One region of the Brevibacillus sp. SAFN-007a genome, then DNA from elsewhere that is predicted to be linked to it. Evidence: riboswitches for the same ligand, from Rfam matches in the RefSeq annotation. Region 1 holds a riboswitch; each other region holds the start of a gene.
What was found. Region 1 has a riboswitch for S-adenosylmethionine ahead of ACTHO6_RS13295 (methionine ABC transporter ATP-binding protein). Riboswitches for the same ligand answer to the same signal wherever they lie in the genome.
Positions count from the first base shown of each region.

Region 2: linked by a shared signal. The riboswitch ahead of ACTHO6_RS03910 (MetQ/NlpA family ABC transporter substrate-binding protein) and the one ahead of ACTHO6_RS13295 (methionine ABC transporter ATP-binding protein) in region 1 are both predicted to bind S-adenosylmethionine.
Region 3: linked by a shared signal. The riboswitch ahead of ACTHO6_RS08195 (homoserine dehydrogenase) and the one ahead of ACTHO6_RS13295 (methionine ABC transporter ATP-binding protein) in region 1 are both predicted to bind S-adenosylmethionine.
Region 4: linked by a shared signal. The riboswitch ahead of metH (methionine synthase) and the one ahead of ACTHO6_RS13295 (methionine ABC transporter ATP-binding protein) in region 1 are both predicted to bind S-adenosylmethionine.

Region 1 is NZ_JBQCKK010000011.1:49,683-53,592, reverse strand. It holds gene ACTHO6_RS13305 (GerAB/ArcD/ProY family transporter) at 1-414, shown strand, start outside; gene ACTHO6_RS13300 (Ger(x)C family spore germination protein) at 411-1,577, shown strand; SAM riboswitch class I at 1,683-1,801, shown strand; gene ACTHO6_RS13295 (methionine ABC transporter ATP-binding protein) at 1,910-2,923, shown strand; gene ACTHO6_RS13290 (methionine ABC transporter permease) at 2,924-3,589, shown strand; gene ACTHO6_RS13285 (MetQ/NlpA family ABC transporter substrate-binding protein) at 3,648-3,910, shown strand, end outside.
Region 2 is NZ_JBQCKK010000002.1:96,516-100,425, reverse strand. It holds gene ACTHO6_RS03920 (MATE family efflux transporter) at 1-185, opposite strand, end outside; gene ACTHO6_RS03915 (nucleoside hydrolase) at 332-1,240, opposite strand; SAM riboswitch class I at 1,435-1,537, shown strand; gene ACTHO6_RS03910 (MetQ/NlpA family ABC transporter substrate-binding protein) at 1,662-2,495, shown strand; gene ACTHO6_RS03905 (methionine ABC transporter ATP-binding protein) at 2,537-3,595, shown strand; gene ACTHO6_RS03900 (methionine ABC transporter permease) at 3,574-3,910, shown strand, end outside.
Region 3 is NZ_JBQCKK010000005.1:52,741-56,650, forward strand. It holds gene ACTHO6_RS08190 (CapA family protein) at 1-218, shown strand, start outside; gene ACTHO6_RS08195 (homoserine dehydrogenase) at 251-1,513, opposite strand; SAM riboswitch class I at 1,593-1,700, opposite strand; SAM riboswitch class I at 1,964-2,070, opposite strand; gene ACTHO6_RS08200 (cyclase family protein) at 2,169-2,792, opposite strand; gene ACTHO6_RS08205 (Gfo/Idh/MocA family protein) at 2,779-3,831, opposite strand.
Region 4 is NZ_JBQCKK010000001.1:375,637-379,546, forward strand. It holds gene ACTHO6_RS01880 (hypothetical protein) at 1-271, opposite strand, end outside; gene ACTHO6_RS01885 (hypothetical protein) at 351-509, shown strand; gene ACTHO6_RS01890 (YjcZ family sporulation protein) at 528-635, opposite strand; SAM riboswitch class I at 839-939, shown strand; gene metH (methionine synthase) at 1,058-3,910, shown strand, end outside.

The sequences.
Region 1 (3,910 bases):
ATGCTGGTGATGGTTGTATCGTTAGCGTTTTTCAGCCAGGGACAGCTCATGCGAACCATCTGGGCCACGCTCAATCTGAAAAAGATGGTCCAGCTCCCGATCATGGAGCGGTTTGAGCTGGTCGGCATTTCGATGTGGCTGCTGGTGATTTTGCCGAACATGATGCTGTATTTATGGTCTGCCGCCCGCGGGATCAAGCGCTTGTTCGGATGGAATCTGCGCACGTCGCTGTTTTGGATTTTGCCGTTTTTGTATCTCTCTTCGTTGATGCTGTTGACCCGGCAGGAAATGAACGTGCTAAACGATATCTTTGCCAAGATCAGCCTGTATCTGGCCTACGTGTATCCGTACATTCTCTACCTGGCCGTTCTCATCAAGCAGCGCACTTCACGAGCGAAGGAGAGAGGCGTTTGATCCTGCATGGCAAAAGGAATAGCGGGGGACGACGGTGCAAACCGTTCTGGTGCCTATGGTGCTCGCTTGTTCTGGTCGTTTCCGGTTGTTCTGACCTGCAAATTTTTGACGAAACCGGCATGGCTACGATTGTCGGCTACGACCTGATGAAAGACGGCAAAATTCGGGCCTCGATCGTCATGCCCTCGATCAACCCGGAGGCGGAGCGGAAAATTCAGCTCATCTCCGCGGTCGGCGAAACGAGCAAAGGCATCAGGGACAAAGCGAACCTGCAATCCGACAAGCGCCTGTTGGGCGGGCAAATTCGCGTGGCGCTCTACAACGAGGACTTTGCCAAAAAAGGTCTTGGCAGCATCATCGACACGCTGTACCGCGATCCCTCGCTGTCCAGCCGGTTGTTCCCGTGCGTGCTGGAAGGCAATGCCTACGACACGTTGACGTATCCGTACCCGGAGGAAGGCAATATCGGAATCTACCTGTACCGGATGATTGAACAAAACGTACACGGGGAAAAAATCCCGTCTGCCACCATGCACGAATTTTTTCGCGCGTACTATGACACCGGGATCGACCCGATCATGCCGTACATCGCCAGAAAAGGGGACGAGCTGCAAATCAAAGGGGTCGCATTGTTTCAGGGGGATCGCTTCGTGGGCTGGATCACGCCCAGGGAAGCGTTTCTCATCAAGCTCGTGCATGGGAAATTCCGCGTCGGCAGCTACGAGACGTCCGTGCCCGTCCATATTTTCGGGGAGACAGACAAGGAGCGCGGTCATGACACGGATACGGTACACCTTGCTTTTGATACGATTTCCAGCAGTGCCCGCGTTCAACTGGAACAAGTATCGCCCCCGGTGTTCGATGTTCGCATCCGTTTGCAGGCGCGAATTCTTGAGCTGTCCAGGCCGTTGAAGCTGGAAGAAGCTTCGCTGATGAAAACGATGGAGAAGGCTTTGGAACAGAAAATCCAGCAGGAGCTGGAACAGGTCGTCCAAAAGCTTCAGGGCCTGAATGTCGATCCGGTCGGCTTTGGCATCATCTATCGCGCGCAGCGCAGAGGGCTGGAGCGCTTTTCTCCCAGCGATTGGCGGAAGATGTTTCGGGAAGCGACGTTCCGTTTTCATGTCAAAGCGACCATCATTCGGAATGGAGTCATGGATTAAAAAAGTTTTTCCTGTGATTGCTATTGACGAGATATTTTCAAAAAGGATATAATCCGGTTTGTATCAGAAAACGATGAAAAACGAATATCCTATGCGTGGAAATCTTTCTTATCAAGAGAGGCGGAGGGACAGGCCCGATGAAGCCCGGCAACCGGTTCATTTTATGAAAATGGACGTCGCGGTGCCAATTCCTACAAGATTGGTTGGATCTTGATAGATGAGAAAGGTGGATGCGAACGTATATATGCGTTGCAGCCCCTTTTTCGTTTATGAAAAAGGGGTTTTTACGTTTTTCACAAGGAATGTACGGAGATTTGCAGGAGGTGGATGCGTTGATTCAATTACAGAATTTGCATAAAAGCTATCAGGTACAGGGCAAGACGATTCCGGCCTTGCTCGGGATTGACCTTTCCATAGAGCAAGGAGAAATTTACGGGATTATCGGCCATTCCGGGGCAGGGAAAAGCACGCTGATCCGTTGCATCAACCTGTTGGAGCGGCCCACGTCGGGACAGGTTATTGTCAATGGGGTGGATTTGACCAAGCTCGACGACGCCAAGCTTCAGGAAAAGCGCCGCGAGATCGGGATGATTTTTCAACACTTCAACCTGCTGTCCTCTTCGACGGTTGCGGAAAATGTCGCGTTTCCGCTCAAGCTGGCAAAGCGTCCCAAAGAAGAGATTCAGAAAAAAGTGGACGACCTGCTCAAGCTGGTAGGCTTGGAAGCCCATCGGGACAAATATCCGTCCCAACTCTCCGGCGGTCAGAAGCAGCGCGTCGGCATTGCGAGGGCATTGGCGAACGACCCGAAAGTGCTTTTGTGCGACGAGGCGACCTCGGCTCTCGATCCGCAGACGACCAACTCGATTTTGGCGCTGCTGTTGGACATTAATCGCAAGCTGGGCTTGACCATCGTGCTGATTACCCACGAAATGCATGTCATCCGTTCCACTTGTGACCGGGTCGGCGTGATCGACGGCGGGAAAATCGTCGAGTCGGGCGAGGTGCTGGATGTGTTCCTCAAGCCGCAGCATCCGACAACGCAGGAATTTGTCGAGCAAGTGGCGGATTCCACCGAGCTGCGCGAAGCGGTGGCGCACGAAAAAGCAGCGGGGAACCGCACGATTGCGCGCGTGACTTTCCTGGGGGAAAAGACGTACCAGCCGATCTTGTTCCAGACAATGCAGGAGACAGGCACGGTATTCAGTATTTTGCAGGGAACGATTTCCCGGATGAAGGATACGCCGTACGGCCAACTGGTCGTCGAACTGGAAGGCGATATCCGGCAAAACGAAAAAACCATCGAGACGTTGCGTCAGCGTGGCTTGGAAGTAGAGGTGATATAGATGGACTGGACTATGGAAAATGTGGATTGGTCGGAGATTGCCGAGGGTACACTAGATACGCTGACGATGCTGGGCTTCTCCACGCTGTTTACGATTTTGATCGGCTTGCCGCTGGGAATCATTTTATTCCTTACTTCGCGAGGACAATTGCTGCAAAACAAGGCGTTTTACTCGGTTGCCTCCTTCATCGTCAACGTGTTGCGTTCCGTACCGTTTATCATTTTGATGATCTTGCTGATTCCTTTTACGAAACTGCTTGTGGGCACGTCGCTCGGTGTACTCGGAGCGATTCCGCCGCTCGTGATCGGAGCCGCCCCGTTTTTTGCCCGGCTGGTGGAAACCTCGCTGCGGGAGGTAGATCGCGGAGTCATTGAGGCTGCTCAGTCGATGGGCGCGTCCAATTGGCAAATCATTTGGAATGTCCTGCTGCCAGAGTCTCGTCCGGGACTGATTGCCGGCATTACGATCACGACGGTTGCGCTCGTGTCCTACACCGCCATGTCCGGGGTAATCGGCGGCGGCGGTCTGGGGGATTTGGCCATCCGCTACGGCTATCAACGCTTCCAGACGGATGTGATGATTGTCACGGTCGTCATTTTGCTCGTGTTGGTACAGATCTTACAAACGCTGGGCGATCGCCTGGTATTGCGCTTTAGCCGCAAGTAAGGTCTTTCCATATAAGCTTGCAAGTGCAAGAATCAAAAAAAGTAGGGGGAAATCATTGATGAAAAAGCTAGTCGTATCTGTACTTTCTACCGTATTGGCATTTTCTTTGGCAGCGTGCGGGGGCAAAACGGAAACAGCTCCAGCTCCGGCTGAAGGCGGCGCACAAGGCGGACAGCAAGAAGTAACGTTGAAAGTAGGCGCTTCCCCAATTCCACACGCAGCAATCTTGAAGCACATTGCACCAAAACTGAAAGAGCAAGGCGTCATCCTGGAAGTACAAGAGTTCACCGACTACGTACAGCCAAACGTACAGCTGAACGA
Region 2 (3,910 bases), on a different contig from region 1:
GCTTGCACAGGCGTCCACAGACTGGCCCCGATCGCCACCCCGGCCAAATCAGTCGGGCTGGCGTGCCCGGACATGATCGTGTCGGCAAAGGTCATGGAAAAGAGCGCCAACTGCGATATCAGGATAGGCAGCAGCACCACCAGAAACTGCCGCCATTTTTCTTGTAACGAATGGGTCTGATGCATGGTTGTTCGTCCTCATTTACATAAAAATATACACGCGAAAAATAGCGCAAAAACGCTTTGAAAAACACGGAAAAAAGCTTCTCTATGCACTGTAGCACAAAAAGGCAGTCTAGCATAATAAAATGGCAGACAACACGAAAGAAAACTCACTGTTTCAATGTTCTGATAAAACGCGCGAAGAACGCAGCTGCATCTACGTCCAGACAGACGTTCATGTTCGGCTCTTTTTTCAGGCGGTTCTGAAAGTCGCAAACGGTTTGCCCGTCACAAAGCTCGCTTTTCGTCTCGATATCGACGTACAGCTTTTGCGTTTGCACCAGCGAGCGGTCCAGCGCCACCGCTACAGCCAGCGGATCGTGCAAGGCGCAGACACGCGCGCCGTTGCGCTCGAAGCTGCGGTTCAGGTAGTCGGACGTGCATTGCTGCACAAAGCGGCCGATGGGCGTATCGCCCAGCTCCCGGATATGCTCTTCGTTCAACAGGACTCGTCGTGTCACATCCAGCCCGACCAATGTCAATTGCGGAAATCCGGCATGAAAGACAATCTTGGCCGCTTCCGGATCGACATACATGTTGTACTCGGCTACCGGGGTCACATTTCCTTGCGTGGTCACCGCGCCGCCCATAAACACGACTTCCTTCACATGCCTGACCAGTTCGGGGCACTTTTGGACAGCCACAGCCAGATTGGTGAGCGGCCCCGTCATGACAAGCGTGACGCTCCCGGGCTGGGCCAGCACTTGCTCGCAAATAAAATCAGGCGCAAAGCCGTCTGCCGGCTGCGTCTTCGCCTCTGTCTCTTGTAAAGCCCGGCCAAGTCCGTCCTCCCCATGAAGACGATGCTCACGCAAAAGCGGCCGGGAGGCTCCCGGAATGACAGGAATTTTTGCGCCCGCCTGCAAAAAATCGAGGATTTTGCACGTATTTTCTGTCGCTTTTTCAAGGGGGACGTTGCCGCTTACGGTCGTGATCCCCTTTACCTCACATCCACCGCTCTTGACCGCCAACATGATTCCCAGCGCGTCATCCATTCCCGTATCGACATCCACAATCATGTTTTGCTCCACAAAACGTCCTCCTTCGTTTGAAAAGACATTCGCCTGATGCCTCCCCTCCATCATGCCTGACTGGACGCGAATGAAAAAGTTCATTTGGAAAAACAATTGACAGGTGGAGAGTGGCAAGCTATAATCCAACTAACCAACTATGAATTATTGGTTATTTTCCAGCAACTGAATATACGCTCCTTCTCTTATAAAGAGAGGTCGAGGGACTGGCCCAATGACACCTCGGCAACCTATCGCAACCGATATGGTGCCAAATCCAGCGGAAAACATTCCGACAGATAAGAGAGGCATGGATTACTGTGAATGTTGCATGCGCAGGTAACAGCCTCTTCTTCAGCGGAAGAGGCTCTTTCTTTTCCAGGTTACCATTTTCAAAACGATACAAACACCAAAGAAAAGGGGAATTTTCATGAAAAAGACAGGCTTACTGCTCACTTCACTTTTGCTGGCTGCCTCCCTCGTTACGGCTTGCGGAGGCAAGCAAGACGCGGCTTCCGCTAACGGCGGAGCTTCTGCTGAACAGCAAACCAAAATCAAGGTCGGCGTGACGGCCGGTCCCCACGAAGAGATTTTCAACAAAGTAAAGGAAGTCGCCAAAGGGCAGGGAATCGACGTGGAGCTGGTCGTGTTCAACGATTACGTGCAACCTAACCAAGCTCTCGACAAAGGAAATCTTGATCTGAACAGCTTCCAAACCATCCCGTTCCTGGATAAATTCAATCAGGACCACAAGACCAAAATCGTCGAAATCGGCAAAACCGTCACCTTCCCGATGGGCCTCTACTCTACCAAGCATAAAAAAGTGGAAGACATTCCGGAAGGCGGCGTAGTGGGGATCCAAAACGATCCGACGAACCGCGCCCGCGCGCTCTTGCTCTACCAGGCTGCCGGACTAATCAAGCTCAAAGACGGGGTGAAAGACAACGCCACCCCGCTGGATATCGTGGAAAATCCGAAGAAGTTGCAGTTCAAGGAGCTGGAAGCTGCGTTCCTGGCTCGCTCGCTGAACAATGTGGAAGTCGCCTCGATCAATACCAACTTTGCCATGGAAGCAGGCTATTCGCCGAAAAAAGACGCGATCTTCTCGGAAACGTCCGATTCGCCTTACGTCAACATCATCGCAGTCAACGAAGCAGACAAAGACAACCCGACCTATAAAAAGCTCGTAGACATCTACCGCTCGGAAGAAGTAAAAACATTCATCGAAGAACACTTTGAAGGAGCCGTGCTGCCGTCCTGGTAATCACGATGCCGGGAACAACCGACAACAAGGAGACACTGGTGATGATACAGCTGACTGATATTCACAAAACGTACAAGGTAGGAGCCAAGCAGGTCGAAGCCTTGAAGGGCGTATCCCTTCGCGTGGAAAAAGGGCAGATCTACGGCGTGATCGGCTTTAGCGGAGCGGGGAAAAGCACCCTGCTCCGCACGATTAACCTGCTGGAAAAGCCGACAAGCGGCTCAGTGGTCGTCAACGGGCAAAATCTGCTCGAACTGAAGGAAAAAGAGCTGCGCCAGGCGCGCAAAAAGATCGGGATTATCTTCCAGCACTTCAACCTGCTCTCCTCCTACAACGTCTTTGACAACGTAGCGGAAATTTTGCGGATGAACCGTGTACCGAAGGATGTCATCAAACGCAAGGTCGAGGATCTGCTGGGCCTCGTCGGTCTGGCGGACAAGGCAAACGCCTATCCTTCGCAGCTGTCCGGCGGACAAAAGCAACGGGTAGGCATTGCCCGCGCGCTTGCCACCGATCCGGAAATCCTGCTTTGCGACGAAGCCACGTCCGCCCTCGATCCGCAGACGACCGAGTCGATATTGGAGCTTTTGCTCGACATCAATCGCAAGTTCAATCTGACCATCGTGCTGATTACCCACGAGATGCAAGTCATCAAAAAAATATGCGATCAGGTCGCCATCATGGAAAACGGCGTCATCATCGAGCAAGGGAGCGTACTGGATATTTTCAGCAATCCCCAGCAACAGACGACGCGCAATTTCATCAAGACGATCTTCGACGATGAGGTGCCGGGAGACATTTTGGCCAAAATCAAGCCGTCCGGGCCTGTCTCGAAAATCCTTCGTGTAGCCTTTCGCGGGGATGCCGCTCTCGATCCGGTACTGGGCACACTGTCCGCACGTTTTCCGGTCAGCACCAATTTGCTGTACGGCTCCATTACTTCGATTAAAGGAACGGCGCTCGGCATCCTGTTGTTGCACATTTCCGGCGAGGAGCAAGCGATCGAGGAGGGCATTCATTTTCTGCGTCAATCGGTATACAGAGTGGACATCGTAGAACGAGAGGAGGGCACACGCTCATGGAACGCCTTGCTGAAATGATTCCCGTCTTCGGACAGTCCCTGCAAGAAACCGTCATTATGGTAGGCGTCTCGCTGTTCCTTGCGACGCTGATCGGCATTCCGCTGGGCATCCTCCTGGTCGTGACCCAAAGCAACCACCTGTTTCCGAACAAGTTGATTTACCACGCGCTGAACACCATCATCAACATCGTGCGCTCCTTGCCTTTTATCATCCTGATGGTCGCGATCATCCCGTTTACCGAGCTGATCGTCGGTACCTCCATCGGCATTGAAGGCGCCATTGTCCCGTTGATTGTGTACACGGCTCCCTATATTTCCCGTTTGATGGAAACCG
Region 3 (3,910 bases), on a different contig from region 1:
CGCGCTCGACCGAGCCGAAAACATGGGAAACGATGGTGCTGCAAGCAAGCTGTACGAAAGACGCCGTCTGCGACCTGACGATGCTTCCCTTCCACGCCGAACTGGGACAAGCCGTACCAATGGACGTCACAGAGGGAGCCGCCTTGCGCAAGCGAATCGAATCGCTCTCGGAAAATGTCCAGATTGACCCAGACGGTCGCGTGCAGGCCCGCTCATGAAAAGCGGGCGCGACCGATTGCCGGTTTTCCTTTTACGCTGATTCAAGCAGCGGGAAGCAGCGCACAGCCAGACCGAAATCGCGTGTCAGCATTTCCTCGTGCTCTTCGCAAATCCCCGTTACGATCAGTCCTGCCCGCAGCACACCGCCCAGGTCGAATTGCACTTTCAGCTTCGTCACATTCACGCCCGACTCGCGCAAGAAATGCAGGACGCGATCAGGGGTCGCGGCGGGACACGAGCCTTCGAGATAACACAGCACGCGTTCGTCCTGCGCCTGATTCGGCTGCGCTACCGCCGTTTGTTCCTTCCAGGCCGGATGCGGAGTAAATGGCTGCGTCAACAAATACGCCAAGTCTTCCACAACGGCGCTTGCGGTTGGCAGTTCCCCTGCGCCTCTGCCCGTAAACAGCAGATCGCCAACGATGTTTCCGGAAAGCTGTACAGCGTTGAAGGCATCCTGGATTTGCGCCAGCGGATGGGCGACAGGCAGCATGGTCGGCTGAACGGAAAGCCGGATTCCCTGCTCCGTTTTCTGCGCCTGGGCAATCAGCTTGATCCGGTAGCCCAGCTCGCTTGCGATGCGGATGTGGCCGGGAGACAAATCCGAGATTCCTTTGCGCACGACATGGGTAAGCGGCAGCGATTCGCCGTACACAAGCTGCGCAAGAATGTACAGTTTGTACATCGCGTCGTATCCTTCCACGTCAGAACGCGGGTCGGCTTCCGCATACCCCAGCTCCTGGGCCTGCTTCAGCACTTCCTGATAGGGCAGCTGCTCCGCTTCCATTTTCGTCAGGATGAAGTTCGTCGTGCCGTTGAGAATGCCGCGCACTCCGTGTATATCGTTCGTGCGCAGAAACTGCCGCAGCACGCTCAAAATCGGAATGCCGCCCGCCACACTCGCCTCGTAGGCCAAATGAACCTGATGCCGGTTGGCCAAATCGACCAGCTCTGTGCCGCGTTTGGCAAGCAACTCCTTGTTCGCGGTCACCACATGGCAGCCTTTTTCGATCAGGGCGCGCACGTAGTCGTACGTCGGCTCGACGCCCCCCATGACCTCGACAACAATGTCCACGTCACTTTTCAGCACCTCCTCAAAATCTGTAGTCAACAGCGCGGGATCTACCTGAACGGCCCGTTCTTTTTCCGAATCGCGGACCAACGCTTTGACAATCTCGATTCGTTTGCCCAATCGAGCGGCCAGCTTTTCCTGCTGCGACCGAATCGTTTTGATGACGCCGCCCCCTACTGTTCCCAAACCTAGCAACCCTACCTTGACTACGCCTGCGCTCATGTCTACCACCTCATCGCCCATTTTCGTAAAAAGAAAAAACCTTCCCGCTAAGAAGAAGGCTTGCATCGACGAATCCCTCTCCTTATCTCCCAGGACGCTTCCGCCCTGCAGGAATTGGCACCTTGTTGCAGCATGCAACGGTTGCCGGGCTTCATCGGGCCAGTCCCTCCACCTCTCTGGATAAAGAACATGTTGAATTTTTGCTCTTTCTTCTCTAAGGAAGCGGCGTAGCCATTGCCTGTTGCCAAGCAAAACGTCCAGCAGGCTGCTTCCCCGCTTTTTGTCCATCCCTGTACAGGAACGCTCCGAAATGATTGCCGCCCGGACTGGACGCTTCCTCCTCCGTTTACGTTTCCGCTTGGGCATTTGCAGACCTGCCGCATAGTCGAACATCAAAAAAACCTTCTTCGCTAAGAAGAAGGTTCGCCTTGACTGCTACGATGGACCCGCTTCTTATCTTTCGAGGCGAAAACGCCCCGCAGGAATTGGCACCTTGTCGCACATGCAACGGTTGCCGGGCTTCATCGGGCCAGACCCTCCACCTCTCTGGATAAGAACTGTGTTTGTTGTTGAGCCTATTCTAAGAAATTCCATCGGATTCGTCAACAAAATTCTTTCTGTGCCCGCCGTAAAAAGGCGTCTGCAAATCGTCCGCCTATGTTCCCTGCCAGCCTTCAAACAGCAGCACCCTTGCCGGAGCCGCATCTGTACCAATCAGCTTCAACGGGGCCGCGACCATAAAGTAGTTTCCGGCAGGCACTTCGCGAAGCCGCAATCCCTCGATCACAATGACGCCTGCGCCAAACAATGTCTTATGGGTCGGGTGTCCTTCCTGGCTGCGCTCAATCCCCAGTGCATCTGTGCCGACGCCGCGCACGCCCTTTTCCGCCAAATACTCCGCGCCGTCTCGGGCCAAATAGACGAACTCGAACGAAAAGGCATCCTCCCACGAATTTTTCGTTTGAAACAGGACAAACTCTCCGGGGGCAATGTCGCAGCCTTCCAGCTCCGCCCGCCCGATCTTGTCCTGCACATGCGTCAGGTCGAGCACGCGGCAGTTTCCTACCAGCTTTTCCAGCGGAATGCTTTCCAGCGTCTCGCCACCCTGCACCATGTGCAGCGGTGCGTCCACGTGCGTGCCAGCATGCACATCCATATCGATTCTCGATTCGGTTACATAGCCGTTGGTTGCGGACAAAATCCTCGGCTGCTTCTCCGGCTTGTTTTTGTACACCGTCATCCCTTCAAAAATAGGCGCGGTCACATCATACATTTTCATTGCCCTTCGCCTCCCCGTTTCGCTCGTTTTTTCCTGTCTCCGTCGGCCTGCTTCTTCCTCGCAGATCGGCCGGAAAGACGACGCCGATTTGTCTTCTCGCCTCGTCCATGACTTCCATCGTCCATCTGGAGGCTGCATGAGAATTCGTTGTCGACTCTCTGGCGCCCACCGCAGCCAGCCGGATGAACTCCCTGATTTCGTAATGCATGGGTGGCAACGTCTGGGGCCTGGTCACATCCTCGCTCCTGCCGTCCCGGTAGCGAATCTCGATGCGTGTCAGGTGGTTGATTTTATCAATCACCATCGTGGCATCCTCCCCCTGAATCTCTGCCGGCTGATAAGAAGTCGTAATCTTGGAAAAGCCGAGGATGGCATCCATCTCTTCGTACTTCAACAGCATGCTGCCCGCCCCGTCTACCCCTGACGCCAACACGACGCCTTCCGCCTTGACCTGCTTGGGCTTGCCAAACAGCACGATCGCAGGATACAGGCAGTAGATCCCGATATCCATCAAGGCCCCGTTGGAATAAGCTGGGTCAAAAGCCCGCTGAACCTCACCCGCACGGTAGGCATCGTAACGGGAGGAATACTGACAAAGGCTGGCGACCAAGCGGCGAATCTTGCCCAGCTTGGGCAAATGGTGCTGAATCGTCACAAAGTTGGGCAAAAGCGTAGATTTGACTGCTTCCATGAGCAGCACATCATGCTTTTTTGCCGCCGCGAGCATCGCCGCTACCTCATCCGCGTTCGAGGCGAGCGGCTTTTCACACAGCACGTGCAGCCCCAAGCTCATGCACTGGATAGCCTGCTCGGCATGAAAGCAATTGGGGCTGGCAATATAGACAGCGTCGATCTGTCCGCTCGCTGCCATCTGTATCGGATCGGTATAGCAAAAAGGAGCCGCGAACTTGTCGGCGAATTCCTTGGCGCGCTCAATCGTTCGCGAACAAACCGCTTGCAGGGAAAAGCCTTCTACCGTAAGACCTGCCTGGATGAATTCCTCTGTAATCCAGTTGGTGCCGATTACGCCAAATCGCATGAATCGCTTTCCCCCTTCTCTTTTTCGCTGGTTCGCCGAAGCTGACGGACTTGACCAGACAGCTTTTTCCCTGGTTCGC
Region 4 (3,910 bases), on a different contig from region 1:
GGGATCGCCAGTTGTCCGGGAAGCGGTACGGCTGCTCGCCGAACAACAGTCCCAGGACGTCATCCGAGTCAATCGGCAGGAAGTGGTCGTAGTCGTCTCTGCGGCCCCCTTCCGACAGGTTGATGTGGGACAAAAAGTAGCGCAAATAGTGGTCGCCTGTTGCGGTATGCTTGACGATTGAGTAGGTTTCAAATTCGGAGGTTTCCAGTACTTTCACGGTCTCGATACAGGACAGGAATTCGTCCTTTTCGCGAGCGAACAGAGTGTCCATCATTGATCGTTCCTTTCATGGGTTGGGGTAAGCCTCATGATAGCAAAAGCCTTTCTTTCTGACAATGAAGGCATGTCCGATGAGCAAGTCAACGAGCAGACGCCACCACCTGCTTGCCTGTCACATGGCTGTAGCTTGTCTGTTTGGGCAAAGACGGCGTGAGCGGGCAGGCTTCCTGGCGGCAAGCGACATGAAAAAAGAGGCTATCCCTTCAAGCAGCAGCCTGGGAGGGGGATAGCCTCTTCCTGTCATTTACTTAGCAGTCGTCGTTCGAACACCCAATAATGACCAGCAGGATAAACAGTACGAGCACCAGTGCGAAGCTGTCTCCAAAGATGCCATTTCCGCAGTACGATGTACTCACGTTTGTTCCCCCTCCTTTCCGTTATGCTACAGTCTATACACATACGCACAGATTGGCGTGGGCGGATGCCCGGTAAGAGCAAAAATGGGCGCGAAAGAGCGGGAAGAGCGCGAAGAATAGACAAATTCTCAATTGACGAAGACTTTTCGCGGTGTTAAGATACTTTCAAACCTGAAAGTCAAAAATGGAATAACATGGTACAACTCTTATCAAGAGAGGCAGAGGGACTGGCCTGATGAAGCCTCGGCAACCGGTTAAAATCCGGTGCCAATTCCAGCAAAGCTACGGCTTTGAAAGATGAGAGGATGGTTCAGGCGCAAGTGTATCCGCGGACAAATCCTCTTCTTTCTCAGGAAGAGGATTTTTTGATGCAAAAAAACGGCTGAGAATAAACCGACGCAAGGGAGAAAAGGAGCACGTCAATGAAACCCACTTTTCGCGAACAGCTTTCCCGGAAAATTCTGATTCTGGACGGTGCGATGGGCACCATGCTGCAGCAGGCGAACCTGACCGCCGATGATTTTGGCGGCGAGGCCTACGACGGATGCAACGAGCTGCTGAATTTGACCAGACCCGATGTGATTCGCTCCATCCATGAAAAATATTTGGAAGCGGGCGCGGACATCGTGGAGACCAATACGTTCGGGGCAACCTCGGTCGTGCTGGCCGAGTACGACGTGGCGGACAAAGACCTGGAAGTGAACATCGCCGCCGCCCGTCTGGCGAAGGAAGCCGTCGATGCCTACTCCACAGCGGAATGGCCGCGCTACGTGGCAGGGGCCATGGGACCGACGACGAAAACGCTCGCGCTGACAGGCGGCGTCACGTTCGAGGAGTTGGTCGAGGCTTACTACCGGCAGGCAAAAGGGCTGATTATCGGCGGCGTCGATGTCCTGCTGCTGGAGACGTCGCAGGATACGCTGAACGTCAAGGCAGGCGGGATCGGCATTCGCCAGGCGTTTGAAGAGCTGAAGGTAGAACTGCCGGTGATGCTCTCCGGAACGATCGAGCCGATGGGCACGACTCTGGCCGGACAAAACATCGAAGCGTTCTACGTCTCGCTGGCGCACCTGAAGCCCGTGACAATCGGCCTGAACTGTGCGACAGGGCCGGAATTCATGCGCGACCATTTGCGCACCTTGTCCGGCTTGGCGCAATGCGGGGTGAGCTGCTATCCGAACGCGGGGCTGCCGGACGAGAACGGGCATTACCACGAGACGCCGCAAGGGCTTGCCGCGAAAATGCGCGCGTTTGCCGAGCAGGGGTGGCTGAACGTGGCAGGCGGCTGCTGCGGAACGACTCCGGAGCATATCAGAGCCATGGCGGAGGCGCTCAAAGACTGCAAGCCGCGCCAGGCCGTCCGCGAGGCCGTCAGTGCCGTTTCCGGGATCGAGGTGGTCTACGTTGAGGACGACAACCGTCCACTGCTGGTCGGAGAGCGCACAAACGTCATCGGCTCGAAAAAATTCCGCGACCTGATTGCAGCGGGGCAGTACGAGGAAGCGTCCGACATCGCCCGCGCCCAGGTGAAGCGCGGGGCGCACGTCATCGACACCTGCCTGGCCGACCCGGATCGCGACGAGTATGCGGACATGGAGAAGTTTTTGCCCTTCGTCGTGAAAAAGGTCAAGGCTCCGCTCATGATCGACTCGACGGACGCGAAAGTGATGGAGCTTGGCTTGCGTTATTCCCAGGGAAAAGCGATTCTCAACTCGATCAATCTGGAGGACGGACTGGAGAGATTTGAGGAAGTGGCGCCGCTGATTCGCAAGTTCGGAGCGGCCGTCGTCGTCGGAACGATCGAGGAGGCCGGGATGGCGATTACCCGCGAGAAAAAGCTTGCGGTCGCGAAGCGCTCGTACGACATATTGGTCAACCAGTACGGCATTCCGCCGCAGGATATCATTTTTGACCCGCTTGTCTTTCCCGTAGGGACGGGGGATGAACAATATATCGGCTCCGCGCGGGAGACGGTGGAGGGGATTCGCCTTATTAAAGAAGCGATGCCACAGTGCAAGACGATTCTCGGCATCAGCAACGTTTCCTTCGGTCTGCCCCCGGCGGGACGGGAAGTGCTGAACGCGGTCTTCCTGTACCATACGACACTCGCCGGACTTGATTTTGCCATCGTCAATACGGAGAAGCTGGAGCGCTACGCTTCCATTCCGGAGGAGGAGCGAAAGCTGGCGGAAGCGCTGCTGTTTGAAACCAACGACGAAACACTGGCGGCCTTTACGGAGTTTTACCGCCAGAAGAAAAAGGAAGTGCGCGTGGAAGCTTCCACGCTGACGCTGGAAGAGCGACTGGCCCGCTATGTGGTGGAAGGCTCAAAGGACGGACTGGTCGACGATTTGAAGCTGGCACTGGAAACGTACACGCCGCTGGAAATCATTAACGGTCCGCTAATGGCCGGGATGGAAGAGGTCGGCCGGCTGTTCAACGGCAACCAGCTCATCGTTGCGGAAGTGCTGCAAAGCGCGGAAGTCATGAAAGCCGCCGTTTCGTTTTTGGAGCCGTTCATGGAAAAAAAAGATTCCGCGTCCAAAGGCAAAATTTTGCTGGCGACCGTCAAGGGCGACGTGCACGATATCGGCAAAAATCTGGTGGAGATCATTTTGGCCAACAACGGCTACCACGTTGTGAACCTGGGCATCAAGGTGCCGCCTGAGCAACTGATTGACGCCTGCCGCAAAGAGAAGCCGGATGCGATCGGCCTGTCAGGGCTGCTGGTAAAATCGGCCCAGCAGATGGTCATTACCGCCCAGGACTTGCGTGCCGCGGGCATTGACGTACCGATGATGGTCGGGGGAGCGGCGTTGACCCGCAAGTTCACCTCCAACCGAATCGCGCCCGAATACCGCGGGGTTGTGCTGTACGCCAAAGACGCGATGGACGGCCTCGACCTCGTCAACCGCCTGCAAAACCCGCAGGAGCGGGAGCGGCTGATCGCAGAACAGCAGAATCTGGTCGAAGCGGCTGCGGCCGCACAGCCTGTCGTGCAGGAGAAAAAAGCGCCGCTCCCGGCGCGTTCGGCTATCAGCAGAACGGTTCCGATCCACCTGCCGCCGGATTGCGACCGCCATGTGCTGCGTCAGTACCCGATCAGCCACTTGCAGCCGTACCTGAACTTGCGCATGCTGCTCGGCAAGCATCTCGGCGTGCGCGGCAATGTGGAAAAGCTGCTCGAAGCGGGCGACGAAAAAGTGCTGGAGCTGTACGGCATCGTCGAAGCTCTCTTGCAGGAGGCGAAGCAGCACGGAACGATTCGCGCGCAT